One region of the Bacillus sp. PK3-037 genome, then DNA from elsewhere that is predicted to be linked to it. Evidence: a T-box and tRNA genes for the amino acid it is inferred to sense, from the RefSeq annotation. Region 1 holds a T-box; the other holds one or more tRNA genes.

Region 1 (15,689 bases):
CTACTTTGACAAGAGCATTGGCTAAACGGCTTGGCTTTAAAACCTCTCTAGAGGAAGTCGATCATAACCCATACTTAGAAAAATTCTATCATGATTTTGAACGCTGGAGCTTCCATCTGCAAATCTACTTCTTAGCTGAACGATTCAAAGAACAGAAAAATATTTTTGAAGCCGGCGGAGGGTTTGTACAGGATCGTTCTATTTATGAGGATACTGGGATTTTTGCAAAAATGCACGCTGACAAAGGGACGATGTCCAAGATTGATTATAAAACCTATACAAGCCTGTTTGAAGCAATGGTCATGACACCGTATTTCCCGCATCCTGATGTGCTGATTTATTTAGAAGGTGATCTGGAAAACATATTAGCCCGGATTGAAGAACGCGGACGTGAAATGGAGCTTCAAACAGACCGGTCTTATTGGGAAGAAATGCACACGCGTTACGAAAACTGGATCAGCGGTTTTAACGCTTGTCCTGTCCTGAAAATCCGTATTGAGGATTATGACTTGAAGAATGATGAAAGTTCTATCGAAAACATTGTTGATCAAATCGCAACTGTCATTCATGAAACGAAAAAAAAGTGAATCTCATGACCTGAGATTCACTTTTTTATGATATTAAAAAATCCGTTGCAAACGATGCAACGGACAAAACAATCTCCAATATATGCTTGAGTTTCATTAGAATTAAAATCAATATGGCGGAGGAAGAGGGATTCGAACCCCCGCGGGCTTTGACACCCCTGTCGGTTTTCAAGACCGATCCCTTCAGCCGGACTTGGGTATTCCTCCGTATCGACAAGACTTACTATATCATGAATGTTTTATGATGGTCAAGCATTTTTAAAAACTTTTTTTGTTTTTATGAAAGTGTTTAATTCAAATAGCGAAAAGGCGCGCCTTATCAGGCACACCTTTTCCGCATTACGCTTTGATGACTTCTCTATTTCCCATATAAGGACGAAGCACTTTTGGTATAATGACGCTTCCGTCTTCCTGCTGATAATTTTCTAAAATAGCGGCAACTGTTCTTCCGACTGCCAAACCTGAGCCGTTCAATGTGTGTACATGCTCTGGTTTGCCTTTCGCTTCACGTCTAAAACGAATGTTCGCACGTCTGGCTTGGAACGCTTCGAAGTTGCTGCAAGAAGAAATTTCACGATATGTGTCTTGGCTCGGAATCCAAACTTCTATATCGTATTTTTTCGCAGCCGTAAATCCTAAATCACCCGTACACATGCTCATTACACGGTATGGAAGTTCCAACAGCTGGAGCACACGCTCAGCCTGGTTTGTTAGTTTTTCTAACTCATCATAAGAATCTTCCGGCTTTACAAACTTCACAAGCTCCACTTTATTAAACTGGTGCTGACGGATTAATCCGCGTGTATCGCGCCCTGCTGAACCAGCTTCTGAACGGAAGCAGGCACTGAATGCCGCATAATTCATCGGCAGGCTGTCGCCTGACAGAATTTCATCCCGATGCATATTTGTGATCGGCACTTCAGCAGTCGGAATCAAGAAGTAATCCTCTTCTCTGATCTTAAACGCATCCTCTTCAAACTTTGGAAGCTGTCCTGTTCCCGTCATGCTTGTGCGGTTTACCATATAAGGCGGGATGACCTCAGTATAGTTATACTCATCCACATGAAGGTCAAGCATAAAGTTATAAAGGGCACGCTCCAAACGAGCACCTAAGCCTTTATAAAATACGAAGCGGCTTCCTGTTACCTTCGCAGCACGTTCAAAATCAAGAATGCCAAGCTCATCAGCAATATCCCAATGCGGTTTTGGCTCGTATGCAAATGAAGGTGTTTCGCCCCATTTCCGGATTTCTACGTTATCATCTTCCGTTTCACCGACTGGCACTGATTCATGCGGAATATTCGGGATGGAAAGAAGAATGGTCTCAAGCGCAGATTCTACTGTTCTTAATTCTTCATCAAGTTTTTTAATTTCCTCGCCGACTTCACGCATTTCTTTAATGATGTGATCCGCGTCTTTTTTCTCGCGTTTCAAAACAGCTACCTGCTGGGATACTTCATTCCGTTTTCCCTTTAGCTCTTCTACTTTTCCGATAAGCTCTCTTCTTTTATCATCAAGCTCCTCGAACTTATCAAAATCCGTTAAGTCTTCGCCTTTGTGTACAAGCTTTGCTTTAATTTCTTGAAAATTTGCTCTCAGCATTTTCGTATCAAGCATGCGAAACACTCCTTTTTTCATTAAATTCATTGAATTATCGAAAATAAAAAGAGCCCTCATCCCCATGAAAGGGACGAGAGCTCTCGCGTTGCCACCCTGATTGAAAACAAGCCATAGACCTTGTTTTCCGCTTTCACACATAACGGTTATCCCGTAAATGCCTACTTCATTCAGCATTTCGCTCAAGGATGGATTCAGACAGCATCTTTCACCGATTCGCACCAACCATCGGCTCTCTTAGAAAGAGAGGCTTCCTACTAGTTCCTATCAACGCTTTTCGATCTTTATTTGTGTTTATAATGTACTATAAGTTTCCACAGCTTTCAACTGTTTTATACAAGGGCTTTCTGCTTGTATTCCTCGACCATTTGAACGAACAGCTTTGTCACTCGATGATCCTCTGTCAGCTCCGGATGGAACGAACAGCCCAAGAAATTACCCTGTTTAGCCGCAACAATGCGTCCATTATGCTCAGAAAGCACTTCAACATTTTCACCGGCTTCCAAGATATGCGGCGCACGGATGAATACACCAGTGAAAGGTTCGTCCAGCCCTTTTATTGTTAAATCAGCTTCAAAGCTGTCAACCTGCCGGCCAAACGAATTCCGTTCAACAACTACATTCAGCAAACCTAAATGAGCGTTATCTGAACCGGCAATTTCCTTTGCTAAAATAATTAAACCGGCACATGTCCCAAACATCGGTTTTCCCTGAGCAGCAAACTCACGCAATGGCTCCATGAATTGATACGTATCAATTAAACGGCGCATTGTCGTGCTTTCTCCGCCCGGCAAAATTAAACCATCAATTTCGTTTAGCTGCTCTGGGCGTTTAATAACAAGTCCAGCTGCACCGCATGCTTCAATTGCATGGATATGCTCTCTTACTGCTCCTTGAAGTCCTAGTACACCTATTGTTAACATGTCGCAGCTCTCCTATATTCTTACCAGCCGCGTTCTTGCATACGCTGTTCTGGAAGTAAATTTGAGATTTCGATCCCTTTCATTGCAGTTCCAAGCTCTTTTGAAAGCTCTGCAATCAATTTATAATCAGTGAAGTGAGTTGTCGCTTCCACAATTGCTTTTGCGAATTTTGCAGGATTGTCTGATTTGAAGATACCAGAACCAACAAACACACCGTCAGCTCCAAGCTGCATCATAAGTGCCGCATCAGCAGGAGTCGCTACGCCGCCAGCCGCAAAGTTAACGACAGGAAGTTTACCGTCTCTTTTAATTTGTTGAAGCAGCTCATAAGGCGCTCCCAAATTTTTCGCTTCAGTCATCAGCTCGTCATCGCTCATTGCAACTACTTTGCGCACTTGAGCGTTTACCTTGCGCATATGGCGAACAGCTTCGACGATATTACCAGTTCCAGGCTCCCCTTTTGTACGAAGCATAGAAGCGCCTTCAGCAATACGGCGTGTTGCTTCGCCGAGGTCACGGCAGCCGCACACGAAAGGAACTGTATATTCATTTTTATTCAAATGAAATTCTTCGTCAGCCGGAGTCAGAACTTCACTTTCATCAATATAGTCAACACCCATAGCTTCTAGCACACGCGCTTCAACAATATGTCCGATACGCGCTTTTGCCATTACAGGGATGGATACAGCATTCATTACTTCTTCCACGATTGTAGGGTCTGCCATACGGGCAACTCCTCCAGCCGCACGAATATCAGCTGGTACACGTTCTAGCGCCATTACAGCGACAGCTCCAGCCTCTTCAGCAATTTTCGCTTGTTCCGCATTGATGACGTCCATGATGACGCCGCCTTTTTGCATTTCTGCCATTCCGCGTTTTACACGTTCAGTACCTGTTTGAGCCATTTCTTGGTCCCCCTAATCAAGGTATAGTATATGATTTCTATTTCTTATTGTATCCTAGAAATCCAATAATTCATATGGATATAACTTATTTTATTCGGTTTTTAGGACTTTGAAAATCATTTTTTATTAAAAATTGGGTTTTTTCAGTATATTAAGCGAAAGAGCCCTAACATCAATCAGAGCTCTATCAATTCATTAAAACTAGCCAGTTACTGTATCAACAATGCTTCCCCAGATACCAGCGAAAAATCCGCCGATGCTGCGCATTGTTAAAACAAACCAGTTTGCTTTATCTACATTTTCTTTCGTCACAAGGTCTACACCTGCCAGGCTGCTGTTAAGGAATCCGTAGTCCTTTTCATCACCTGTATATTCCGCAGTCAGTTTCCCAACCTTCGTCCCTTTTTTCACAGGGGCAGTCAAAGTATCTTTGTTTAAAGTGACTTTTGCTTTGTAATTCTTTTCTTCACCATTTTTGACAGGAAGAGAAAATGCCTTGCTTGTGGCAATGCCTACTTCTTTCTCTTTACCTTTATCTACAGAAATGGTTTTATGGCCTTTTACCTGATCGCCTTCAGCATAAATTTCTTTCATAGAGAAATTGTTGAAAGCATAATCAAACATTTTTTTCGTTTCATCGAAACGGCCAGTGTGAATGTTGCCTTTTGCGTTTAACACCACAGTGATGACACGCATTCCGTTTCTTTCAGCAGTTCCTGTGAAACATGAACCCGCAGAATCAGTAGAACCTGTTTTCAGTCCATCTACAGTTGCACCTTTGTACTCGCTGACTAGACCCTTCAGCATAAAGTTCCAGTTCGGCATGTCCATTTCATCATCTGTGCCTTTTCTGAACTTCATTTTTGAGATGCTGGAAGTTTCTAAAATCTCAGGGTAGTCAGTAATCAGGTGATCTGCAAGAATAGCCATATCCTTAGCAGAAACTTCACTTTCTTCATCTACGCTTGTCCCTTCAGGCTGCTTCCCGTGAAGATCTTTGTTTTCAAGACCTGTTGCATTAACAAATTTGTAATTTGTTAATCCCAGTTTTTTTGCTTTTGCATTCATTTTTTCAACGAACTTTGTTTCAGAGCCTGCAATAACTTCTGCAATGGCAATTGCTGCCGCGTTTGCAGAATAGATTGCTGTCGCTTGATAAAGTTCTTTTACTGTGTATTTTCCGTCTTTCCGAAGAGGAACGTTTGATAAACTGTTATCTTGGGAAATCTCATACACATAGTCATCAGGCGTATAGGTTTGATCCCATTTTACTTTGCCTTCATCAATTGCTTCTAATAACAGATACTCTGTCATCATCTTTGTCATACTTGCAATTGGCAGTCTTTTCTCTGCATTTTTGCTGTAAAGAATTTTACCTGAAGAAGCTTCGATCATAATGGCAGCTGATGCGTTGATATCAATTGGATCGCTGGCAGCCTTTGCTTTTGACATTGGAGTCAGGCAAGTTACGGCCAGTGTTAAAACAACCAATGACATCAATAGCTGTTTACATTTCTTGATGTTCAATCGTACGACCTCCGTATTTCATTTTTCTTCATCTATAATTAAGCCGTTAAGGACATTTTCAATGCACAACAGTATAAATTTTATCATAATCGGTATAAAAAAAATAGACAGAGTCAGAGACCCTGTCAAAAGTTTTTAATTTGTAACAAATTATTTATGAAATTGTATAGTTCGGTGATTCTTTTGTAATCTGTACATCATGCGGATGGCTTTCACGAAGGCCTGCACCAGTCATACGAATGAACTGGGCTTCTTCTCTTAAAGCGCGAAGATCTTTGGATCCGCAATATCCCATACCGGAACGAAGGCCTCCAACTAGCTGATAAACAGTTTCTTCAACCGGTCCTTTGTAAGGTGTGCGTCCTTCAATACCTTCTGGAACGAATTTTTTATTTTCTTCTTGGAAGTAACGGTCTTTACTTCCTTTTTCCATTGCAGCCACAGATCCCATACCGCGGTAAACTTTGAATCTTCTGCCTTGGTAGATTTCAGTTTCACCAGGGCTTTCTGACGTACCTGCCAGCAAGCTTCCAAGCATAACAGCATGTCCGCCGGCTGCCAATGCTTTTGCAATATCGCCTGAGAATTTAATTCCGCCGTCTGCGATAATTGTTTTGCCATGTTTTCTTGCTTCAGTCGCACAGTCATAAATCGCTGTGATTTGAGGCACACCAACACCAGCTACCACACGAGTAGTACAAATTGAACCAGGTCCGATTCCTACTTTGACAACATCAGCACCAGCTTCGTAGAGTGCTTTTGTCGCTTCAGCTGTTGCTACGTTTCCAGCGATAATATTTAAATCAGGATACGTTTCACGGATTTTTGTCACTGTGTTTAACACGCCTTGAGAATGCCCGTGTGCTGTATCGATAACAATGACATCCACATTGGCTTCTACAAGCTTTTTCACGCGTGTCATCGTGTCACCAGTTACACCAACTGCCGCGCCAACGATCAAACGTCCGTGAATGTCTTTAGATGAGTTAGGGAACTCGATAACTTTTTCAATGTCTTTAATCGTGATAAGACCTTTTAATTTATTTTGATCATCAACGAGTGGAAGCTTTTCAATTTTATGTTTCTGCAAAATCTTTTCAGCTTCGTCTAAAGTCGTTCCAACCGGTGCAGTGACAAGTTCTTCTTTTGTCATGACATCGCTGATTTTCATTGAGTAATCAGAAATAAAACGAAGGTCGCGGTTAGTGATAATACCGACAAGCTTTTGGTCTTCTTTGTTATCTACAATCGGAACACCGGAAATTCTGTATTTCCCCATCAAATGCTCCGCATCAAAAACTTGGTGATCAGGAGTTAAAAAGAAGGGATTTGTAATAACGCCTCGTTCAGAGCGTTTTACTTTATCAACTTGTTCAGCCTGCTGCTCGATCGACATATTTTTATGAATGATGCCCAAGCCGCCCTGTCTAGCCATTGCAATCGCCATTGCTGATTCTGTTACAGTGTCCATACCTGCGCTGATGACAGGAATATTCAGCTTTAACGTCTTTGTAAGTTCAACAGATAAATCCACATCACGCGGAAGTACCTCTGACTTAGCTGGTACAAGCAGCACATCGTCGAACGTTAAGCCTTCTTTTGAAAATTTACTTTCCCACATTAGTAAATCCCCCTCTTTTCGGCAAAATATTATATGTAGATTATCAACAAGCCAAGAGCATGTCAAGGAACCGAAAAAGAGTTGAAATATTTAGATAACGGAAAGGAATTAGAAATACATATGACATATCATGATTGGAAAGACTTAGCGCTATTTTACTCCGTAGAATCAACCCAGAAATTTCTAGAAAAAGTCTATGTCTTAAATGGTGCAGATGAGGCGAAACAGAACTCTTTTAAAAACAGCGAGCGGTTTATTTTCTTCTTGAAGCATGCTGAATCATTTTATAAGCAAGCCTCTTGCTCGCCTTTAGAAATTAAACCCATTCTTTTATTCTACGGGATGTCACAGCTGATCAAAGCATGTCTCATCACACAGGATCCTCACTACCCAAGCCATACATCCGTTCTCGCACATGGCGTCACAGCGCGTAAAAGAAAGAAGCAAAATTATTGTTTTAGTGATGATGAAGTGAAAATACAACGCAACGGTTTATGTATGCACTTCATGAAACACTTATTTGGTCAATCAGGTATAGAAGATGAACGGTATACTATGAAAAAGTTATTAGCCGTTATCCCAGAATTAAGTGATATTTTTCAATTTCAGAAAAAGGAATGCTTTATTACAAAGGTTGAGAAGGAAAAAGACATGGTTTCTATACCAGAGGATATCGTGATTGATTATAAGATGTCCGATTCACGATTTGTTGAATATATGTCTCATCATTTTAAATGGACCTTTTCGAAAAAAAATAAAGATGGCCTGCTGTTCCATCTTTCGCGGCAAGACATAAACCCATGGACGTCAACCAGCTTATTATTTGATATGGACAAAAGGCAATATTATATTCCTTCTAAACGAGATCAGTTTCTTAAACTTCCGGAAATAACAATCCATTATTTAATTTTGTACAACATAGGAATGATTGCGAGGTATGAAACAGAATGGTGGTATGAGCTGTTAACGCAGCATGTCAGTGATGATTACGTGTTAATTCAGCAGTTTTTAATGGTGACGGAAAACAAATTTCCTAAATACGTTTTGAAATTCCTGCAACAATATATATAAACAAAAAACCCAGCTCGTTGAGCTGGGTTTTACCCTTTTGCTTGGCGGCGTCCTACTCTCACAGGGGGAAACCCCCGACTACCATCGGCGCTGAAGAGCTTAACTTCCGTGTTCGGCATGGGAACGGGTGTGACCTCTTCGCTATCGCCACCAAACAATTGAGAGTGTTCTCTCAAAACTAGATAACAGGTGTAACATCATTAGATATTAGGTTAAGTCCTCGATCGATTAGTATCTGTCAGCTCCATGTGTCGCCACACTTCCACCTCAGACCTATCAACCTGATCATCTTTCAGGGATCTTACTTCCTTGCGGAATGGGAAATCTCATCTTGAGGGGGGCTTCATGCTTAGATGCTTTCAGCACTTATCCCGTCCGCACATAGCTACCCAGCGATGCCCTTGGCAGAACAACTGGTACACCAGCGGTGCGTCCATCCCGGTCCTCTCGTACTAAGGACAGCTCCTCTCAAATTTCCTGCGCCCGCGACGGATAGGGACCGAACTGTCTCACGACGTTCTGAACCCAGCTCGCGTACCGCTTTAATGGGCGAACAGCCCAACCCTTGGGACCGACTACAGCCCCAGGATGCGATGAGCCGACATCGAGGTGCCAAACCTCCCCGTCGATGTGGACTCTTGGGGGAGATAAGCCTGTTATCCCCGGGGTAGCTTTTATCCGTTGAGCGATGGCCCTTCCATGCGGAACCACCGGATCACTAAGCCCGACTTTCGTCCCTGCTCGACTTGTAGGTCTCGCAGTCAAGCTCCCTTGTGCCTTTACACTCTGCGAATGATTTCCAACCATTCTGAGGGAACCTTTGGGCGCCTCCGTTACCTTTTAGGAGGCGACCGCCCCAGTCAAACTGCCCACCTGACACTGTCTCCCCGCCCGATAAGGGCGGCGGGTTAGAAGGTCAATACAGCCAGGGTAGTATCCCACCGATGCCTCCACCGAAGCTGGCGCTCCGGTTTCCAAGGCTCCTACCTATCCTGTACAAGCTGTACCAACATTCAATATCAGGCTGCAGTAAAGCTCCACGGGGTCTTTCCGTCCTGTCGCGGGTAACCTGCATCTTCACAGGTACTATAATTTCACCGAGTCTCTCGTTGAGACAGTGCCCAGATCGTTGCGCCTTTCGTGCGGGTCGGAACTTACCCGACAAGGAATTTCGCTACCTTAGGACCGTTATAGTTACGGCCGCCGTTTACTGGGGCTTCAATTCGCACCTTCGCTTACGCTAAGCGCTCCTCTTAACCTTCCAGCACCGGGCAGGCGTCAGCCCCTATACTTCGCCTTACGGCTTCGCAGAGACCTGTGTTTTTGCTAAACAGTCGCCTGGGCCTATTCACTGCGGCTCTCTCGGGCTTGCACCCTAACAGAGCACCCCTTCTCCCGAAGTTACGGGGTCATTTTGCCGAGTTCCTTAACGAGAGTTCTCTCGATCACCTTAGGATTCTCTCCTCGCCTACCTGTGTCGGTTTGCGGTACGGGCACCTCTCACCTCGCTAGAGGCTTTTCTTGGCAGTGTGGAATCAGGAACTTCGCTACTATATTTCGCTCGCCATCACAGCTCAGCCTTACGGGAAACGGATTTGCCTATTTCCCAGCCTAACTGCTTGGACGCGGATATCCAATACCGCGCTTACCCTATCCTCCTGCGTCCCCCCATTGCTCAAATGGTGAGGAGGTGGTACAGGAATATCAACCTGTTGTCCATCGCCTACGCCTTTCGGCCTCGGCTTAGGTCCCGACTAACCCTGAGCGGACGAGCCTTCCTCAGGAAACCTTAGGCATTCGGTGGAGGGGATTCTCACCCCTCTTTCGCTACTCATACCGGCATTCTCACTTCTAAGCGCTCCACCAGTCCTTCCGGTCTGGCTTCACAGCCCTTAGAACGCTCTCCTACCACTGTTCGAAGAACAGTCCGCAGCTTCGGTGATACGTTTAGCCCCGGTACATTTTCGGCGCAGAGTCACTCGACCAGTGAGCTATTACGCACTCTTTAAATGGTGGCTGCTTCTAAGCCAACATCCTGGTTGTCTAAGCAACTCCACATCCTTTTCCACTTAACGTATACTTTGGGACCTTAGCTGGCGGTCTGGGCTGTTTCCCTTTCGACTACGGATCTTATCACTCGCAGTCTGACTCCCAAGGATAAGTCATTGGCATTCGGAGTTTGACTGAATTCGGTAACCCGGTAGGGGCCCCTAGTCCAATCAGTGCTCTACCTCCAAGACTCTTACCTTGAGGCTAGCCCTAAAGCTATTTCGGAGAGAACCAGCTATCTCCAGGTTCGATTGGCATTTCACCCCTACCCACACCTCATCCCCGCACTTTTCAACGTGCGTGGGTTCGGGCCTCCATTCAGTGTTACCTGAACTTCACCCTGGACATGGGTAGATCACCTGGTTTCGGGTCTACGACCACGTACTCATGCGCCCTATTCAGACTCGCTTTCGCTGCGGCTCCGCATCTTCTGCTTAACCTTGCACGGGATCGTAACTCGCCGGTTCATTCTACAAAAGGCACGCCATCACCCGTTAACGGGCTCTGACTACTTGTAGGCACACGGTTTCAGGATCTCTTTCACTCCCCTTCCGGGGTGCTTTTCACCTTTCCCTCACGGTACTGGTTCACTATCGGTCACTAGGGAGTATTTAGCCTTGGGAGATGGTCCTCCCGGATTCCGACGGAATTTCACGTGTTCCGCCGTACTCAGGATCCACTCTGGAGAGAACGAAGTTTTGACTACAGGGCTGTTACCTCCTATGGCGGGCCTTTCCAGACCTCTTCATCTACCTCGTTCCTTTGTAACTCCGTATAGAGTGTCCTACAACCCCAAGAGGCAAGCCTCTTGGTTTGGGCTAATCCCGTTTCGCTCGCCGCTACTCAGGGAATCGCATTTGCTTTCTCTTCCTCCGGGTACTTAGATGTTTCAGTTCCCCGGGTCTGCCTTCTCATATCCTATGAATTCAGATATGGATACCACTCCATTACGAGTGGTGGGTTTCCCCATTCGGAAATCTCCGGATCAAAGCTTGCTTACAGCTCCCCGAAGCATATCGGTGTTCGTCCCGTCCTTCATCGGCTCCTAGTGCCAAGGCATCCACCGTGCGCCCTTTCTAACTTAACCGTTAAAAAAGAATCACTATGTGATATCTTGTGTTACTAATTGAATGTGATGTCTACTGTTATCTAGTTTTCAAAGAACACGTTGGTGGAGCCTAGCGGGATCGAACCGCTGACCTCCTGCGTGCAAAGCAGGCGCTCTCCCAGCTGAGCTAAGGCCCCATTTGTATAAGATGGTGGGCCTGAGTGGACTCGAACCACCGACCTCACGCTTATCAGGCGTGCGCTCTAACCAGCTGAGCTACAGGCCCATCTTAACTTATTCAAGGAACAAAGTTCCTTCAAAACTAAACAAGACAAGGAACGTTCTGTTTATAAGACCCAAGGTCTTATATTCCGTAAATATCCTTAGAAAGGAGGTGATCCAGCCGCACCTTCCGATACGGCTACCTTGTTACGACTTCACCCCAATCATCTGTCCCACCTTCGGCGGCTGGCTCCATAAAGGTTACCTCACCGACTTCGGGTGTTACAAACTCTCGTGGTGTGACGGGCGGTGTGTACAAGGCCCGGGAACGTATTCACCGCGGCATGCTGATCCGCGATTACTAGCGATTCCAGCTTCACGCAGTCGAGTTGCAGACTGCGATCCGAACTGAGAACAGATTTGTGGGATTGGCTTAACCTCGCGGTTTCGCTACCCTTTGTTCTGTCCATTGTAGCACGTGTGTAGCCCAGGTCATAAGGGGCATGATGATTTGACGTCATCCCCACCTTCCTCCGGTTTGTCACCGGCAGTCACCTTAGAGTGCCCAACTGAATGCTGGCAACTAAGATCAAGGGTTGCGCTCGTTGCGGGACTTAACCCAACATCTCACGACACGAGCTGACGACAACCATGCACCACCTGTCACTCTGCCCCCGAAGGGGACGTCCTATCTCTAGGATTGTCAGAGGATGTCAAGACCTGGTAAGGTTCTTCGCGTTGCTTCGAATTAAACCACATGCTCCACCGCTTGTGCGGGCCCCCGTCAATTCCTTTGAGTTTCAGTCTTGCGACCGTACTCCCCAGGCGGAGTGCTTAATGCGTTAGCTGCAGCACTAAGGGGCGGAAACCCCCTAACACTTAGCACTCATCGTTTACGGCGTGGACTACCAGGGTATCTAATCCTGTTCGCTCCCCACGCTTTCGCTCCTCAGCGTCAGTTACAGACCAGAGAGTCGCCTTCGCCACTGGTGTTCCTCCACATCTCTACGCATTTCACCGCTACACGTGGAATTCCACTCTCCTCTTCTGCACTCAAGTTCCCCAGTTTCCAATGACCCTCCCCGGTTGAGCCGGGGGCTTTCACATCAGACTTAAGGAACCGCCTGCGAGCCCTTTACGCCCAATAATTCCGGACAACGCTTGCCACCTACGTATTACCGCGGCTGCTGGCACGTAGTTAGCCGTGGCTTTCTGGTTAGGTACCGTCAAGGCACCGCCCTATTCGAACGGTACTTGTTCTTCCCTAACAACAGAGCTTTACGATCCGAAAACCTTCATCACTCACGCGGCGTTGCTCCGTCAGACTTTCGTCCATTGCGGAAGATTCCCTACTGCTGCCTCCCGTAGGAGTCTGGGCCGTGTCTCAGTCCCAGTGTGGCCGATCACCCTCTCAGGTCGGCTACGCATCGTTGCCTTGGTGAGCCGTTACCTCACCAACTAGCTAATGCGCCGCGGGTCCATCTGTAAGTGGTAGCCGAAGCCACCTTTTATGTTTGAACCATGCGGTTCAAACAAACATCCGGTATTAGCCCCGGTTTCCCGGAGTTATCCCAGTCTTACAGGCAGGTTACCCACGTGTTACTCACCCGTCCGCCGCTAACATCAGGGAGCAAGCTCCCATCTGTCCGCTCGACTTGCATGTATTAGGCACGCCGCCAGCGTTCGTCCTGAGCCAGGATCAAACTCTCCGATAAAGTAGTTTGACTGACTACGCACATCGCTGTGCGATTTTATAATAAAACTTGAATTAACAGGTACGTTTTGTCTTGTTTAGTTTTCAAAGAACTTTGTGCGCATCTCTCGAAGCGACTACTTAATAGTAACATTTTTAGTTAACTAGGTCAACACTTTTTTTAAAAATGTTTTCATCTAGTAATGTCTATGTCTTTTAAAAGACAACAGAAATGATTATACCATAAATCTTCTCACTGTAAAGAGTTTTTGATATAAAAAAGCGCAGCTGGTATGGCTGCGCTTTTTCTTAACTTTCTTCTGTCTCTTCTTGCTCATTTTCTTCATTATCATCGTTTTTCTCAACTAATGCGACTGTGGCCACATGCTCTTGTTCCGCCATTCTGATGAGGCGTACACCTTGAGTTACGCGTCCGGTAGTTGAGATATCATTGATATCCATTCTGATCAGTACACCACTGGCAGTAATAATCATCAGATCCTCTTCACCTTTGGTAGCTTTCACCGCTACTAAATGGCCGTTGTTCTCCGTGATTTTACATGTTTTCAGTCCTTTTCCGCCTCGGCTTTGAGTTCTGTATTCTTCAGCCGGAGTTCGTTTGCCGTAACCTTTCTCGGTCACGATAAGGACATCAGATTCTTCCTCTAATATTTCCATGCCGACGACAATATCGTCGTCAGTAAGGGTGATGCCTTTTACGCCTGCCGCTGTTCTTCCCATTTCCCTAACATCTGTTTCAGAGAAACGAATCAGCAGGCCGTTTTTCGTTCCGATGATGATTTGTTTTGTGCCGTCAGTAAGCCGGACACCCATTAATTCATCATCTTCACGCAGACTCAGCGCAATTAAGCCGTTGTTACGGATATTAGCAAACTGAGACAGTGAAGTGCGTTTTGAAACCCCATGTTTTGTTGTGAAGAAGAGATAGAGATCTTCTTCGAATGCGGTGACTGGGATTATTGCATTAATCCATTCACCTTTTTCTACCTCCAACAGATTGATAATCGGAATTCCCTTAGCGGTTCTACCGTATTCAGGAATTTCATACCCTTTTGAACGATAGACTTTCCCTTTGTTGGAGAAGAAGAGAATCGTGTCATGTGTTGAAGTAGAAATCAGATGTTCAACGAAATCATCTTCGTTTGTCCCCATTCCCTGAACGCCTTTTCCTCCGCGCTTTTGACTGCGGTAAGTCGAAGCAGGCAGACGTTTGATATATCCGTTATGCGTCAGAGTGACAACGATGTTTTCTCTTTCGATGAGATCTTCATCTTCAATTGTTTCAAGGCCGGCAGTAACAATCTCAGTGCGTCTTACATCGTTGAAACGCTCTTTAATTTCTGTGAGCTCTTCACGGATGATCTCAAGCACTTTTTCTTCATTGGCCAAGATTTCTTTAAGCTCTGCAATTAATTTAATAAGGGATTGGTATTCTTCTTCAATCTTTTCTCGTTCCAACCCTGTTAAACGCTGGAGCCTCATGTCTAGAATAGCTTGGGCTTGTTTTTCGGTCAGCGAGAATTGTTCAATTAACCCTGTTCTCGCAATTTCAGCCGTTTGAGAGTTGCGGATAAGGGAAATAACTGCATCAAGATGATCAAGAGCAATCCTTAACCCTTCCAAGATATGCGCTCTCGCCTCCGCTTTACGCAATTCATAAGCAGTACGGCGTCTGATAACGACTTTTTGGTGATCTAGATAATGCACGAGGCATTGCTTTAAATTTAATACTTTCGGCTCACCGTCAACAAGCGCCAGCATGTTAATCCCGAAGGAAGTTTGCAGGGCCGTTTGTTTGTAAAGATTGTTCAGGATAACATGCGCATTTGCATCCCGTCTGATTTCAATGACAATCCGCATACCGTTCCGGTCAGATTCATCACGCAAATCAGTTATTCCTTCAATTTTCTTATCTCTGACAAGATCAGCAATCTTCTCAATTAGACGCGCCTTATTCACCTGATAAGGGAGTTCTGTTACTAAAATTCTTTCTTTCCCTGACGAAGTTTCTTCAATTTCTGCTTTTGCCCGAATCGTAATAGAACCTCTTCCGGATTCATATGCCTTGCGAATTCCGCTTCTGCCTAAAATTTGTCCGGCAGTCGGGAAATCCGGTCCAGGAATGAATTCCATCAGTTCTTGGATTGTTATGTCCTTGTTCTCACTTACGGCAAGCACTCCGTCAATAATTTCTCCAAGCTGGTGCGGCGGTATATTTGTAGCCATTCCGACTGCAATACCGGCTGCTCCGTTTACAAGCAGGTTCGGGAATCTTGACGGCATGACAACAGGTTCTCTCTCTGAACCATCATAGTTATCTTGATAATCAATCGTGTCTTTTGTAATGTCTCGCAGAATTTCCATGGCGATCTTAGACATTCTGGCTTCGGTGTACCGCATCGCAG
Region 2 (15,689 bases), 530 kb from region 1:
TTATGAAAATATATCTAAAGAATATATCGACATTCTGCTTTCATCTGTTAATGATGAAAGCGCTGCTGAAAGCCAAATCAGCGAACTGGCCCTGAGAGCCGTCCAAATCGGACTTTCTTTGAAGTTTCTGGCTACGGCGCTGGCTGAATTCTGGAAGCGTCTCTACACGAAGATGAACGATAAGAGATTGCCAGATCAAGAGAGTACGGAATTAATCTGGCAGATTGACCGCTTCTTCAGTCCGATTAATACAGAAATTTTTAATCAGTACTCCATCTCATGGGAAAAAACAGTATCCCTGCAAAAAATCGCACTGCAGGAGCTTTCTGCGCCGCTGATCCCGGTTTTTGAAAATATAACGGTCATGCCGCTGGTCGGAACGATTGATACGGAACGCGCAAAACGAATTATGGAGAATCTGCTTAACGGCGTTGTCAAACACCGTTCCCAAGTCGTGCTGATCGATATTACCGGTGTGCCTGTCGTCGATACGATGGTTGCCCATCATATTATTCAGGCGTCTGAAGCGGTAAGGCTTGTCGGAGCGAAATGCCTGCTCGCCGGAATCCGTCCGGAAATTGCTCAGACCATCGTCAATCTGGGCATTGATTTATCCCAAGTTATTACTAAGAATACCCTGCAAAAAGGAATTCAAACAGCATTGGAAATGACGGATCGAAAAATCGTTTCATTGGGGGAATAACATTGTGAGACATCCAAAAATCCCGATCTTGAAACTGTATAATTGCTTATTAGTGTCCATTCAATGGGAACTTGATGACCAGACAGCATTAACCTTTCAAGAAGATTTATTAAATAAAATATACGAAACAGGTGCCAACGGGGTCGTCATTGACCTGACATCTGTGGACATGATTGATTCATTTATCGCCAAAGTGCTGGGCGATGTCATCACAATGTCTAAGTTAATGGGCGCAAAAGTTGTCTTAACAGGCATTCAGCCCGCCGTTGCGGTGACGCTGATTGAACTTGGAATCGCGCTTGAGGAAATCGAAACGGCGCTCGACTTAGAGCAAGGGCTTGAGACATTGAAGCGGGAATTGGGGGAATAGCGAATGAACGACCAATCCTGTGTAAAGATCATGACAGAATGGGATATCGTGGCCGCCAGACAGCTTGGGCGAAACGTTGCAAAAGAGCTGGGTTTCGGCACTGTAGACCAGGCAAGGATTACAACGGCTATATCAGAATTAGCCAGGAACATTTATTTATATGCCGGCAAAGGCCAGATTGGAATTGAACAGGTCGCAGACAGAGGAAAAAAGGGCCTGAAAATTATAGCGGAAGACAAAGGGCCGGGAATTCCTGATATCCGAAAAGTCATGGAAGACGGGTTTTCAACGTCAGGCGGACTGGGAGCGGGACTTCCCGGCGTGAAAAGGCTGATGGATGAATTTAGCTTAAATTCCGTAACGGGGGAAGGAACAGAGATACAAGCCATCAAATGGCTTCGGTAGGAGGTTAGAAAGTGGATTTTAGGGAGGTTATTGAGCAGCGGTACCATCAGCTGCTTAGCCGATATATAGCCGAATTAACAGAAACATCTTTATATCAAGCCCAAAAATTCAGCCGAAAAACAATCGAGCATCAAATTCCTCCGGAAGAAATCATCAGCATTCACCGAAAAGTGCTGAAGGAGCTGTATCCGAGTCTCCCGGAAGATGTTTTTCATTCGCTGGATTTTTTAATAGAAGTCATGATTGGATATGGAATGGCTTATCAGGAGCATCAAACCCTCAGAGGGATACAGCAGGAAATTAAATCAGAAATTGAAATCGCAGCTAATGTACAGCAGACGCTTCTGGGAACAAAAATTCCAGAGGAAGAAGCGCTGGACATTGGTGCGATCAGTGTGCCCGCCAAACAGATGAGCGGTGATTATTACCATTTTGTTAAAGACAAAGAGTCCATTAATATTGCCATTGCTGACGTCATCGGCAAAGGAATTCCGGCAGCTTTATGTATGTCTATGATTAAATACGCGATGGATTCTTTGCCGGAAACGGGCATTCACCCTTCACAGGTGCTGAAAAACTTGAATCGTGTTGTTGAACAAAACGTTGATGCCAGTATGTTTATTACGATGTTTTATGCCAATTACAATACGGACAATCATCGATTTACATATGCTTCAGCGGGGCATGAACCGGGATTCTACTATTCTCAAAAAGACAATGCATTTTACGATTTAGAAGCTAAAGGGCTGGTTCTTGGGATCTCGCAGGATTATGACTACCGGCAATTTGACCAGTATCTCGAAAAAGGAGATATGATTGTTTTATTTTCTGACGGCGTTACAGAATGCAGGACGGAAAACGGTTTCTTGGAGCGTCTCGATATACAGAAGCTCATTGAGGAACATATGTGTTGCTCTGCGCAGGAAATGGTCAAAAACATATATGACAGCCTCCTCAAATTGCAGGATTTTCAGCTTCACGATGATTTTACGTTAATTGTTTTAAGAAGAAAGGTTTAGCGATTGCCAGCCGAGGGTATACAACAACTATGATTTAAAGGATACTTTGAGGTGATATGAATGAATATAAATGTTGATGTGCGACAGAATGTGAATGATATACAAGTAAACATTGCAGGAGAAATTGATGTGTATTCAGCTCCGGTTCTCAGAGAAAAACTCGTTCCTCTGGCAGAACAAGGCGCTGACTTAAGGATTTGCCTGAAGGATGTCAGCTACATGGACAGTACCGGGCTTGGCGTCTTTGTAGGTGTATTTAAAACAGTGAAAAAACAAGGTGGTTCGCTCAAGCTTGAAAATCTGTCTGACCGCCTGATCCGTCTGTTTGAAATTACAGGTCTAAAGGACATCATTGATATTTCTGCAAAGTCAGAAGGTGGAGTGCAATGAAGAACAAAGCTGATTACATCGAAATGAAAGTGCCGGCTCAGCCTGAATACGTAGGAATTATACGGCTGACTCTGTCAGGCGTCGCAAGCAGAATGGGCTATACGTACGATGAAATTGAAGATTTGAAAATCGCAGTGAGCGAAGCGTGTACAAATGCGGTTCAGCACGCATATAAAGAAGACAAAAACGGGGAAGTGTCAATCCGATTCGGTGTGTTCGAGGATCGTTTAGAGGTCATTGTGGCCGATGAAGGCGACAGCTTTGATTTTGATGAAAAGCAGCAGGATCTTGGGCCGTACACACCTTCACACACAGTCGATCAATTATCAGAAGGAGGGCTCGGTCTATATTTAATGGAAACGCTCATGGATGAAGTCAGAGTGCAAAACAACTCCGGCGTCACCGTAGCGATGACAAAGTATTTAAATGGGGAGCGAGTTGATCATGACACAACCATCAAAAACTACGAAACTAACTAAGGATGAAGTCGATCGGCTCATAAGCGATTACCAAACAAAACAAGATGAACAGGCGCAAGAAACGCTTGTGCAGGTGTATACAAATCTGGTTGATATGCTTGCGAAGAAATACTCAAAGGGCAAAAGCTTCCACGAAGATCTCCGCCAGGTCGGCATGATCGGGCTTCTCGGCGCAATAAAACGCTACGATCCCGTGGTGGGCAAATCGTTTGAAGCTTTTGCGATCCCGACAATTATCGGGGAGATTAAACGTTTCCTTAGAGATAAGACGTGGAGCGTTCATGTTCCGAGACGAATCAAAGAACTGGGGCCGAGAATCAAAATGGCGGTCGATCAGCTGACGACAGAAACACAAAGGTCGCCGAAAGTGGAAGAGATTGCTGAATTCCTCGATGTATCAGAGGAAGAGGTTCTTGAAACCATGGAGATGGGCAAAAGCTATCAAGCCTTATCTGTCGATCACAGCATTGAAGCAGATGCGGACGGAAGCACAGTTACCATTCTCGATATCGTCGGATCACAGGAGGATGGATATGAACGGGTGAACCAGCAAATGATGCTGCAAAGCGTGCTTCATGTCCTTTCAGACCGTGAAAAACAAATCATAGACCTAACGTACATTCAAAACAAAAGCCAAAAAGAAACTGGGGACATTCTCGGTATATCTCAAATGCACGTCTCGCGTCTGCAGCGCAAAGCTGTGAAGAAGCTCAGAGAGGCCTTGATTGAAGATCCCTCCATGGAGTTAATGTAATGATCCAGGTTGAAGAAAACCAGCATATTCAAACCCTTGTATACCAACTGAATAAAGAAGGAAAATCCATTTGCGGCGACAGCTTTTTTATGAAAGCTGATGATAAAGAATTAATTTGTGCGGTAGCTGACGGACTTGGAAGCGGATCGCTTGCCAACGAATCTTCTTCAGCAATCAAAGACTTAGTGGAAAACTATGCGAACGAAGACGTACAAAGCATTATCGAACGCTGTAATCAGGCGATGAGAAACAAAAGAGGGGCGACAGCTTCTATCTTAAAAATCAACTTTGAACAAAGGCAGTTTACGTACTGCTCCGTCGGAAATGTACGTTTTATCCTGCATTCCCCGTCTGGTGAAAGCTTTTATCCTCTGCCGATTTCAGGCTATTTATCAGGCAAGCCGCAAAAATACAAAACGCACACCGCTACCTATGAAAAGGGTTCTAAGTTCATTATACATACAGATGGACTCAACGTACCCGATATCCGCTCCCATTTGAAAAAAGGCCAATCGGTAGAAGACATATCGAATTCGCTGAAAATGTATACGACATCGAGAAAAGACGATCTGACATATATTCTTGGGCAGCTGTCCTAGAAGAACAGAAAAAAGAAGCTGGGAAAGCCGGCTTCTTTTTTTGTGATTGATTATTAAAAAGGGACTTGCGGAACTTTCTGAGCGGCGGCTTACAGGAACTCTTAAAAAATGAATAAAAATACGGGCAGCGGCAGCTGTCTTTTTTTATGTGTTTTTTTCTGTTTTTGATACACTAGAGAAAGAACGACAAAATTGGAGGCTATGGTTACATGGAAACGTCAGCCCTTTTGAAACAGCAAATTGCGAAAGAAATAGGTTTATCACAAAAACATGTTGAAAGCGTCATCCGTCTGCTTGAGGACGGCAACACAGTTCCGTTCATCGCCAGATATCGAAAAGAACAGACGGGTTCAATGGACGAGGTTCAGATTCAGACCATTTCTGAACGATGGCAATACATACAAAACCTGAATCAGCGCAAAGAAGAAGTGATCAGGCTAATCGCCGAGCAGGATAAACTGACAGATGATCTAAAACGTAAAATTGAGCAATCCGTAAAACTTCAGGAAGTAGAAGACCTCTACCGCCCGTATAAACAAAAGCGCAAAACGAAAGCGACAGTCGCCAAAAGCAAAGGCCTTGAGCCGCTTGCCGACTATATCATGACCCTTCCGCAAGATGACCGCCTTGCAGAAACAGCAGACCAATATATCAGCGAAGAAAAAGAAGTGTTCACCAAAGAAGAAGCCATTGAAGGCGCCAAGCACATTATTGCGGAACAAATCTCAGACGAACCGAATTTCAGAAAATGGATTCGCCAGGAAACCTTTAAAAAAGGAACGATCAAATCAGCTGCCGGAAAATCAGCAGACACAGATGAAAAAAACGTGTACGAAATGTACTACGAGTATCAAGAGCCAATCGCAAAAGTCGTTCCGCACAGGGTGCTGGCGATGAACCGCGGCGAAAAAGAAGACATTTTAAAGGTATCTATCGAACCGCCTGCAGATCACATTAAGGCTTACTTAGAAAAGCAAATCATCAAAAATCGTTCAACGTCTGTAAAAGAAGTTTTGCAGGAAACGATTGAAGACAGCTACAAAAGACTGATTCAGCCTGCCATTGAACGTGAAATCAGAAAAGAACTGTCGGAAAAAGCGGATGAACAGGCGATTCATATTTTCTCTGAGAACCTCAGAAAGCTTCTCCTTCAGCCGCCGATGAAAGGCAAGACGGTTCTTGGTGTAGATCCGGCTTTCCGAACAGGCTGTAAGCTGGCAGTGTCAGATGAAACCGGGAAAGTCTTAAAAATTGATGTGATTTACCCGCATGCACCTGTCAAAAAAACGAAAGAAGCTCATGAGAAAGTGAAAGCGATTCTTGAAGAATATCAAGTGGAAATGGTGGCGATTGGAAACGGCACGGCCTCCAGGGAGACAGAGCAATTCATTGTCGATGTGCTGAAGGACACGCCGCGTGATATTTATTATGTGATTGTCAATGAAGCGGGGGCAAGCGTCTATTCGGCTTCTGAGCTTGCCAGAGAAGAATTTCCTGAGCTTCAGGTCGAGGAACGCAGTGCAGTATCCATCGCACGGAGACTTCAAGATCCGCTTGCGGAACTCGTCAAAATTGACCCGAAGTCTGTAGGAGTAGGGCAGTATCAGCATGACGTCAGCCAAAAACGCTTAAATGAATCCCTGCGCTTTGTCGTCGAGACAGTCGTAAACCAGGTAGGAGTAAATGTCAACACAGCTTCCGCCGCGCTGCTTCAGTATGTAGCGGGATTATCGAAATCCGTAGCGGGCAATATCGTCAAAAAGCGGGAAGAGCTCGGAAAGTTTTCGAATCGAAAAGAACTGAAGGATATTCCAAGGCTCGGCGCGAAAACCTATGAACAATGTATCGGCTTTTTAAGAGTGCAGGAAGGGACAGAGCCTCTGGACAGAACAGGAATCCACCCGGAAAGCTATAAAGAAACAAAAACGCTTTTGAAAAAGTTCGGTCTTTCAACAGAGCAGATCGGCACGGCGGAATTGAAGGATAAAATCAACAAACTTGAGCTTTCTGAAACAGCAAAGGAACTGGGAATCGGTGACATTACGCTGAAAGACATTTGTGAACAGCTGACAAGACCTGAACGTGATCCGCGTGATGAGGTGCCTAAGCCTCTGCTGAAAACAGACGTCCTTCAGCTGGAGGATCTGAAAGAAGGAATGGAGCTGCAGGGCACCGTGCGCAATGTAGTGGACTTCGGAGCGTTTGTTGATATCGGAGTCAAACAGGACGGGCTTGTGCACATTTCAAAACTCAGCAATCAATTCGTCAAGCATCCGCTTGATGTTGTATCCGTCGGTGACATCGTGACGGTTTGGGTTGACGGTGTCGATGTACAAAAAGGCAGAGTGTCACTGTCTATGGTAAAATAAAAGCACTGCTTACGAGCAGTGTTTTTTCCTATAGAAATACCAGCATTGATTCAGCAGTTTAATTTGGTAATTATCTTTTTCAAGGAACGCTTTTTGCATCTGCTTTTTCAGCCAATTTGGCATAGGCTCATTCCTCCTCAGCTTTTATCATAAGAGGGGCGGTGATTACCCTATTGTATGCAAACGGTGAATTGTCCCGTTCAATGTTTTTTTAGTGAGGTGCACCATGGATAACAAAGAGCTGCAAAAGCTTACAGAGGATATTTCTAACACATATTTCAAAAAGCCGTTTCGCCATCAGGCTGTTTTCAACGACAGACTCAAAACGACCGGCGGAAGATACCTGTTAACCTCTCATAACATCGAATTGAACAGAAAATATTTGATTGAACATGGGAGGGAGGAACTGATTGGCATTATTAAGCACGAGCTCTGCCATTATCATCTTCACCTTGAAGGAAAAGGATACAAGCACAGGGACAAAGATTTCAGAGCGCTTCTCCAGCAAGTCAATGCGCCCCGCTTCTGTGCGCCTCTAAAGAAAAAAACAGAAAGCAACAAAACATATAGGTATATATGTACGGCTTGCGGCCAACAGTATATAAAGAGACGCGCCATGAATCCTGACAGATACAGATGCGGAAAATGCCGCGGGAAAATAAAAAGAATTTTTTCGTAAAAAAGGTTGACGAAACTGGCAAGCCTATGTTACATTATAAAAGTCGTCACGAGAGATAAGAAAAAACATTTACCTCTTGACTCTTAATGACAAGCTTGATATAATGAATCTTGTCTCGTTATTCCACAGTAGCTCAGTGGTAGAGCTATCGGCTGTTAACCGATCGGTCGCAGGTTCGAATCCTGCCTGTGGAGCCATATTTGGAGAAGTACTCAAGTGGCTGAAGAGGCGCCCCTGCTAAGGGTGTAGGTCGCGTAAGCGGCGCGAGGGTTCAAATCCCTCCTTCTCCGCCATAAGAATTCGATATAAGTTCTCAACCATCGGCCCGTTGGTCAAGCGGTTAAGACACCGCCCTTTCACGGCGGTAACACGGGTTCGAATCCCGTACGGGTCATTCCATTTTCGTTGGGCTATAGCCAAGCGGTAAGGCAACGGACTTTGACTCCGTCATGCGTTGGTTCGAATCCAGCTAGCCCAGCCATTTTTATTTTTTGAAATTAAATAGTAAGAGCCATTAGCTCAGTTGGTAGAGCATCTGACTTTTAATCAGAGGGTCGAAGGTTCGAGTCCTTCATGGCTCACCATTTGTCTTTTTGCGGGTGTGGCGGAATTGGCAGACGCGCTAGACTTAGGATCTAGTGTCTTACGACGTGGGGGTTCGAGTCCCTTCACCCGCACTTTATTTACAAAGTGCACGCAAATTGGTTTTACTAGGTTAAGAGCCTGCTAAACCAGCACAAACAATTTAATGATCACGCGGTCGTGGCGGAATGGCAGACGCGCTAGGTTGAGGGCCTAGTGGGTGAATAACCCGTGGAGGTTCAAGTCCTCTCGGCCGCATCAATGATACCAAGGGTTTTAACGTCCTTGGTATTTTTTTGTGCTTGTTTTTAGATTGTCTGCTGCCCACAAACTGCCAACTTACCTAAAGTAAGTCATCTTTTTAAATTATTAGGATAGGTGTTCAAGAAACATTTCTTGTTGTTATGATATTTTCCTTTAAAGTGGCAGGTAGTGTTTATATACTTGATTAATCAAAAAAATTGATTAAAATGTAAAAAAAGAAAGGGGATTAGGGATGCTTCTTATAAGAACTGCAAAAGACTCGGATGTAAATAGAATATTAGATATTTATAACCAAGGCATAGCTGATCGGATTGCTACATTAGAAGTAGAAGAAAAAGATATTGATTATATGACAAATTGGTTTTCTAATCGTGAAGAAAAATATAAGGTCCTTGTTGCTGAAATAGACCATTGTATAGTAGGGTGGGTTTCTCTAAATCCATATTCTCACCGTTGCGCATACCAAGGTGTTGCTGATTTATCTATATATATTGATCGTAATCATCGAGGAAAAGGTATAGGTAAAGAACTTTTGTCGAATATTGAGAAAGAAGCAATTAAATCCAAGATACATAAGATCGTGTTATTTACATTTCCTTTTAATCAATTAGGGCAGGGTTTATATGCTTCAATGGGGTATCGTGAAGTTGGTATATTTAATGAACAAGGGAAAATCGACGGTCATTATGTAGATGTAATGGCAATGGAGAAAATACTTACAAAGTAAACAGGTCTCTAAAGAGAGACCTGTTTTTTAAAATTAATCACAACAGCAGGATGTTTTAGCAACAGAAGGTTTTGGTGTTAGTTTACAAACTCCTGTTTCAGGTAGCTTTAATTCTACACGTCCAGCAGATTCCATATCACCAGTGATATATGCCACAACAGAGCGAGCCTGCTCGTAACCAGTAGCTAATAAGAATGTCGGTGCTCTTCCGTAACTTTTTGAGCCAATAATATAGAAGTTTTTTTCAGGTTGTCTTAATTCTTTTTCCCCATGTGGTCGAACAGTTCCGCAGCTGTGGATATTAGGATCAATTAAATTAGCCAAATCTGGCACGCACTCTAAAGCAGAATCAAAAGTATGACGAATTTCTTTTAAAAACTGAAAATCTGGTCTTGCACCTGTATTCGCAATAATTTCGTCTACATCCTTAAATATTTTTTGTTCCTGTTGCTGGAATCCAAAAATATTTAATTTACCGTCAGATGTGGGTGCGATATTTTCAATGAACGTTGAAGGGTACGCTTTAATAAGTCCATTTTCTAAGAGGCCCCGTAATCTTGTCCCTAATTGCCCTCTAGCAGGCAACTGATCATTTCCTTCTCCCCCGAAAACTTCTGTAATATCCTGTTTTCTTAGAATCCAGATGATCTCTGTATTTTCAGTTTGTTCTTTTAACTGTGTTAAATCTAACAAAGTATTTACAGCTGAATGACCACTCCCAACAACTGCAACAGTCTTATTTATATATCGATTTCGATCCCGATTTAGTATATCTGGAATCCCATAATAAATCTGATTAGAAATCTTTTTTTCAGCATCAGTTATGAGTCCTTCAGCGTTTAGTGGATTTGGATTTTGCCAAGTACCTGTAGCGTCTATAACTGCTTTTGCCTCATATATTTTCTCTTCAGAGTTGTTTACTTTCACTCGAATGACAAAGGGTGCTTGATCTCTGCCTTTTGTTTTGACTTTATCAAATCCTTTTTTTCCAACATGAAGAACAGGGCTGTTCACATGGATATAAGGTTTCAATTCAGGCAGTTCCGTTAGTGGTTTTAAGTATTTGGAAACAATCTCTTCTCCTAGTGGAAGTTCATCTTTTGGAGGAAGAGGAATATTGTATTTTTGTAACAATTCTTTTGCTGCTTGGTCTATATTATATTCCCAGGGTGAAAACAGCCGTACATGTCCATAATTTATAAAGTTGGTCCCGATTTCTTTTCCTGATTCAAACAGAATAAATGATTCATTTCTTTTAACAAGATGAGCTGCTGCGGCAATTCCTACTGGTCCTCCCCCAATAATGGCTACTGGTAATGTTTTTTTCATAATATGTTCCCTCCTGTAAATCAATTTTTTTTGATAAATAAATTGAAAATAATTCCCCTCCTAGCGAGAAGGGCGGAATAAACAGCATAATTCTGCTGATAACAAATGATTTATTTCTTTTTCGTTCAAGGAGTAATAACTCCATGTACCCTTTGTTTCTTTTGTAATTAAACCTGCATCTAATAAGATTTTCAAATGATAAGATAATTTAGATTGTGGCATCTGGATTTCATCGATTAAATCACATACACAGGTAGAGCCACGTTCACAAAGAATGTGTAACAAATGAAGCCTTTTTTTATCAGATAATGCTTTAAACTTTTTTTCGTAATGTTCAAAGGTCTCTTGTAACTGTTTATTCTCTAGAGGTATTTGTAGCATTTTGAAGTCCTCCTCTGGTTGATTAATCAAATAATTTTGATGTAATTATCATAAGTGAAATTAGAAAGAGAATCAAGAAAAAATCAATTTTTTTTGATGTTCCCGAAAACGTGCTGCTAACGCAAAGAGACCTAGAGAAAGCCAGATACCAATTTTATTTATTAACTCGAGTCGGGGACGATTTTATAGTCGGTGGGGATGGCGAATATGAAACGGTTTGTATTGCACCGGAAGTCGAACGATTTAGGGCTGTATTTGAGAAGTACGCCCGTCAGGAAGGTGTTTTTGACCAAGTGAATATTATTATGGCCTCACCATGCAGGAAAGTGGTGGGCGTTCTTTAGATATCATGCAAAGTTCCGAAAGTATCGGCTTACCTCCTAACTCCATAACTGACCCAGAACGTTCGATTGAAGTCGGCATTAAACATTTTAAGAAGGTTTTTAAACAGGCTGGCGGTGATGTTCGTTTAACCTTACAAGCATACAACTTTGGTTCTGGCTTTATAGACTATGTCAAAAAGAATGGCGGGAAATACACAAAGAAATTGGCACTTGATTTCAGCCGATTGCAAGCTTTTAAAATGGGCTGGAAAAGCTACGGTGACCCAAGTTATGTTGACCATGTCATGAGGTATGTGAAAGGCTCTGATAAAAATGTGAAGCCTGTGAATGGCTCTATGGATTTCTATGAAACAGTCATGAAAGAAGCTTTGAAATATAAAGGGCAACCGTATGCCTGGGGAGGTTCAAACCCGAAAACTGGATTTGATTGTTCTGGCCTTGTTCAGTGGTCTTTTGCGAAAGCTGGAATCACTCTTCCTAGAACAGCACAAGAACAACATGGGGCAACCAAGAAAATAAGTGAAAAAGAAGCGACTGCGGGTGACTTAGTGTCTTTTGCGGCACATATGAAGGAAAAGCCATTACTCACGTCGGCATCTATGTAGGCAATGGCAGAATGTTTAATTCAAATGACAGTGGAATCGAATATTCTCATCCGAAATCAGGTTATTGGAGAGATCACCTTGTATCTTTTGGACGAATTAAATAATTAGGAGTTGAAATAAAAAAATGTACATCACAAGTTTTAAGGGTGAATAAAAAGTGGAAAAGAATTTATTGTTTATCTATACTTAAGAAGGAAAAGGAATTAGATGTTTAATTTTGAAAACATTTACTTATCAAAGGCATGATCATAATAGCTATAAAACACACGGTTTAACATCGTTGCAACCGTAAGTTGACAAAGTGCATTTGCTGGAAGATAGAACGGAGAGCGCTGTTTTCATACAATGTAGTCATCAAAGTAAAGGAGTTCTTAACTATGACATTTGGTGAAAAACTTTTTAAGCTGCGAAAAGAAAAAGGTCTGTCACAGGAAGCTTTAGCAGAGAAAGTAAACACGACAAGGCAGGCGATTAGTAAGTGGGAAAATGGGCAAGGGTTTCCTGAAACAGAAAAGCTTCTAATGATTGGAAACATTTTCGAAGTATCAATTGATTATTTGTTAAAAGACTCTGCTGAACCTCGTCCCGATAACAAAGAAGGATATTATGTAAGCAGAGAAATGGCAGACGGCTTTTTATTGCATCAACGCAAAGTTTTCAAGTATGTATCTTTCGGACTGAGCATGCTTATTTTTTCCACTGTCCCTTATTTGGTTTTTAAACAAGAACCAGCTATTTATACACTCCTTATCATTATTATAGCAGTACTCGGCATTGGAGCTATTGTGACAGGAATGATTACGGAAGAAGATAAATATAAGGTACTCAAGAAAGAGACTCTGATTTTTGATCAAAATCATCATAAAGAGCTGACAGCGAGATATAAAGATATTAAAAGAAGGTATGCTGCTATCATTGTCGTTGGAGTTTGTTCTATTGTAGCAGGCGTAATTCCTTTTCTTCTTGAAAGAAAACATATAGCCTCAGGTTTAACTGCCTACTATCCAGTTTGTGTAGTTTTGATAACTGTAGGTATCTATATCTTGATTCGTACCTTGCCAATCATAGAGGCATATCAAATAATGGTGAAAAACGAAGAGTATATAAATAGATTCGGCTTTAAGCTTAGTAAGAAAGTGAGAAAAAGAATGGATGATATCTAATAAAAGAGCCTAAAAAGGTTCTTTTTTTCATTATGAAAGAAAAAAGATAAAGTTCTCAGTTAATCTTAATTTGAAATAGGTTCATTATATTTTTAAATAAGTTCATGTACTAGGAGTGAAAATATGAAAACACATATTACATGGGCTTCAGCTTGTTTATTATTGATCTTGGTGACCGTATTTTTTACGAATGGACAGCAAACGTATAAGATTGAAAAGTTGAAGGATAAAAATGAAGTTCTGACAGAAAAAATTAAAGAATTGAACCATATAGAATCAACAAGCAGTGCTTCGGAAAATAAAGCATTTTTTGAAGCATTTTTTAATTACTCGGACATAGATAAGCAATATGAAACAGTTAAGAAGTATACAAACGAAAAAGGGTTTGATTATGTATTCCCTTCACGTTCAGATCAAAAGCACACAGTCAGCGTGCAAAGTGAATTACTTTCACTAGAGAGTTATTCAAAACCATTAGATGAATCCCATGAATTGTTTTTAAACGTTGTTGAAATCGCCACAACTGCGAATTCAGTTACTACGAATTAAGTGTTGATTGTTCAAACGACTATGAAGAAAGAAAAAATGATTGGTTAGTTGATAATGTGGAGGTCAAGGGAAATGGATAAAAGGTGGAAAAGATCAAATTATTTGTTACACCAAATATTCTAAAAATAAGTAATATGTATTTTGAAAAACCTTTTTATTTTCCTTAGTTTGAGTTGATGTAATCAATCAATATAAAGGCGATGATACTAGAATAAATGTTTCGAGGGCTAATTCTATAGTTCGGGTTTACGATGGGTGAAAATATATCCAGTTCGCATTTTATATGCCTGATGATTCTTCTCGTAAATTAACTACTTTTAAATACTATGAAAAACTTGGAGGCGAGTATAAAGTAATGAGCGACATGCCCGGAAACGATGAAAATGATCGTCTTGGCTTATCAAAGAAAACGCCTGACTATGAAGAAGCCAAAGGTAAAGAAACTAAGTTAGAGGAGGAAACCATGTGTTTACTCCTCTTTTCTGTTTAAAAAAGATTGCCGTAATGTTGGCGTCAAATCGCAAAAGTATTGATATAAACGCTAATAGTAGATAGATCAATAAATAGGAAGTTTTATATTTAAAGAGTGGATGTAGTTTGAAAGTTCTGTTCTTCAAAAATGCGTTTTGCTACAAAGATAGCATTGAGCACTCGTGGAAAGCCAGTATAAGGCGTACAGTGCATAATAGCTTCTACTATTTCATCTGGCGAAAGTCCGACATTAAGTGCTGCGTTGATATGAACATCCGTTGTGGTTCACAGCCACCCTGCGTAGTTAGTGATGCAATAGTAACTAATTGACGTTGCTTTAGGTCAAGTCCTTCTCTCGAATATATATCCCCAAAAGCAAATTCCACTACATATTTTCCTAAATCAGGTGCAATATTTTTAAGTGAGTCAATTACACGTTGCCCTCCTTCTCCACCAATTTCCATAAGTTTTTGCCAACCTTGCTGATAGCGTTCGTTGTTCATTTCTTTTCCTCCCTAAGAATTATTCTACCTTCCGAATTAAATGCTACACCTTAGAGCGTGCTCTAAAGCAATACTTTTTTTGTGCTATAATGATTTATATGGAAAAATTATTTACTATTCAACAAATTGCGAAAATGACTAAACTTTCTGCTCACACTTTACGGTACTATGAAAAAATTGGGTTACTTAATGAAGTGAGCCGTGATGCAAACGGTTATCGTAAGTACACGGAGTCTGATATTTCTTGGATTAATTTTTTAATCCGTTTACGAATAACGGGGATGTCGGTTGCGGATATGAAACGGTTTTCCGATCTAAGAAATCAAGGTGAGTCTACAGTAAGTAAGCGACTAGAATTGTTAGAACTGCACCAAAAAAAGTCCTTGAAGAAATTGAAGAATTAAGACGTAACTCGAAGAAAATTGAAGAAAAGATTGATTACTATAAAGCATTGGAGTGACATAAGTAAATATTTTTTATTATTTTTGAGACCAAAATTTCAGGTTTAGATTGAAGAGCCAATAACGAATAAGTTTCCTGATTGGTTTAATATTTTGCTCTGCGGCCATTTTTTGATGAAAGTCAGTATTTTAATTCGAGATAGGGATAAAGTGTTTATACTTATATAGAAGTGCCCATTTTCTGCCCAGAATTAATAACAGAACATGAAAATCAGTGTAAACGAAATAATAAAGTGCATATAGCAGGCATCTTTTAAAGGTGGATGTAAACGTGCAAAACAAAAAAATGTGGGTCATCTTATTTGTTGTAGGTTTAGTTAGTATTTTAATCTTATTTTCAAATGTATATAACAGTCATACAAAACATATAACGTCAAAAATTTCAGAGCCTGATCTTTTGGTTTCATTTACTAATGCACACCTGATTACCTCCTACTACTTCAATGATGATATCCTCCATCAAGAAAAAATGACAGAATATCCTTCAATGACTTTAAATAAAGACAGAAGCACATTATATTACACAAAAAGAGATAAACAAAA

The links. The T-box of region 1 lies ahead of serS (serine--tRNA ligase). A T-box ahead of a tRNA ligase gene usually reads a tRNA of that ligase, here a tRNA-Ser.
Positions count from the first base shown of each region.
Region 2: it encodes a tRNA-Ser, which carries the amino acid that the T-box ahead of serS (serine--tRNA ligase) is inferred to sense. The anticodon was not compared.

Region 1 is NZ_CP096408.1:4,106,396-4,122,084, forward strand. Features, by position in the region: gene dck (deoxyadenosine/deoxycytidine kinase) at 1-587, shown strand, start outside; tRNA gene M1D69_RS21185 (tRNA-Ser) at 702-794, opposite strand; gene serS (serine--tRNA ligase) at 927-2,204, opposite strand; T-box leader at 2,271-2,484, opposite strand; gene pdxT (pyridoxal 5'-phosphate synthase glutaminase subunit PdxT) at 2,537-3,127, opposite strand; gene pdxS (pyridoxal 5'-phosphate synthase lyase subunit PdxS) at 3,148-4,032, opposite strand; gene dacA (D-alanyl-D-alanine carboxypeptidase) at 4,234-5,559, opposite strand; gene guaB (IMP dehydrogenase) at 5,714-7,180, opposite strand; gene M1D69_RS21215 (YaaC family protein) at 7,301-8,251, shown strand; rRNA gene rrf (5S ribosomal RNA) at 8,291-8,406, opposite strand; rRNA gene M1D69_RS21225 (23S ribosomal RNA) at 8,460-11,387, opposite strand; tRNA gene M1D69_RS21230 (tRNA-Ala) at 11,470-11,545, opposite strand; tRNA gene M1D69_RS21235 (tRNA-Ile) at 11,558-11,634, opposite strand; rRNA gene M1D69_RS21240 (16S ribosomal RNA) at 11,736-13,285, opposite strand; gene gyrA (DNA gyrase subunit A) at 13,573-15,689, opposite strand, start outside.
Region 2 is NZ_CP096408.1:3,573,983-3,589,671, reverse strand. Features, by position in the region: gene rsbRA (RsbT co-antagonist protein RsbRA) at 1-703, shown strand, start outside; gene rsbS (RsbT antagonist protein RsbS) at 708-1,073, shown strand; gene rsbT (serine/threonine-protein kinase RsbT) at 1,077-1,478, shown strand; gene rsbU (phosphoserine phosphatase RsbU) at 1,490-2,497, shown strand; gene rsbV (anti-sigma factor antagonist RsbV) at 2,558-2,887, shown strand; gene rsbW (anti-sigma B factor RsbW) at 2,884-3,366, shown strand; gene sigB (RNA polymerase sigma factor SigB) at 3,332-4,120, shown strand; gene rsbX (phosphoserine phosphatase RsbX) at 4,120-4,719, shown strand; gene M1D69_RS18505 (Tex family protein) at 4,929-7,088, shown strand; gene cmpA (cortex morphogenetic protein CmpA) at 7,098-7,211, opposite strand; gene M1D69_RS18495 (SprT family protein) at 7,315-7,767, shown strand; tRNA gene M1D69_RS18490 (tRNA-Asn) at 7,890-7,964, shown strand; tRNA gene M1D69_RS18485 (tRNA-Ser) at 7,970-8,060, shown strand; tRNA gene M1D69_RS18480 (tRNA-Glu) at 8,090-8,161, shown strand; tRNA gene M1D69_RS18475 (tRNA-Gln) at 8,174-8,248, shown strand; tRNA gene M1D69_RS18470 (tRNA-Lys) at 8,276-8,351, shown strand; tRNA gene M1D69_RS18465 (tRNA-Leu) at 8,363-8,444, shown strand; tRNA gene M1D69_RS18460 (tRNA-Leu) at 8,524-8,607, shown strand; gene M1D69_RS18455 (arsinothricin resistance N-acetyltransferase ArsN1 family A) at 8,846-9,340, shown strand; gene M1D69_RS18450 (NAD(P)-binding domain-containing protein) at 9,374-10,669, opposite strand; gene M1D69_RS18445 (ArsR/SmtB family transcription factor) at 10,730-11,050, opposite strand; partial or broken gene M1D69_RS18440 (hypothetical protein) at 11,149-11,223, shown strand; partial or broken gene M1D69_RS18435 (bifunctional lytic transglycosylase/C40 family peptidase) at 11,218-12,103, shown strand; gene M1D69_RS18430 (helix-turn-helix domain-containing protein) at 12,377-13,162, shown strand; partial or broken gene M1D69_RS18425 (hypothetical protein) at 13,286-13,791, shown strand; partial or broken gene M1D69_RS18420 (cystatin-like fold lipoprotein) at 13,887-14,201, shown strand; partial or broken gene M1D69_RS18415 (carboxymuconolactone decarboxylase family protein) at 14,291-14,685, opposite strand; gene M1D69_RS18410 (MerR family transcriptional regulator) at 14,775-15,089, shown strand; gene M1D69_RS18405 (hypothetical protein) at 15,418-15,689, shown strand, end outside.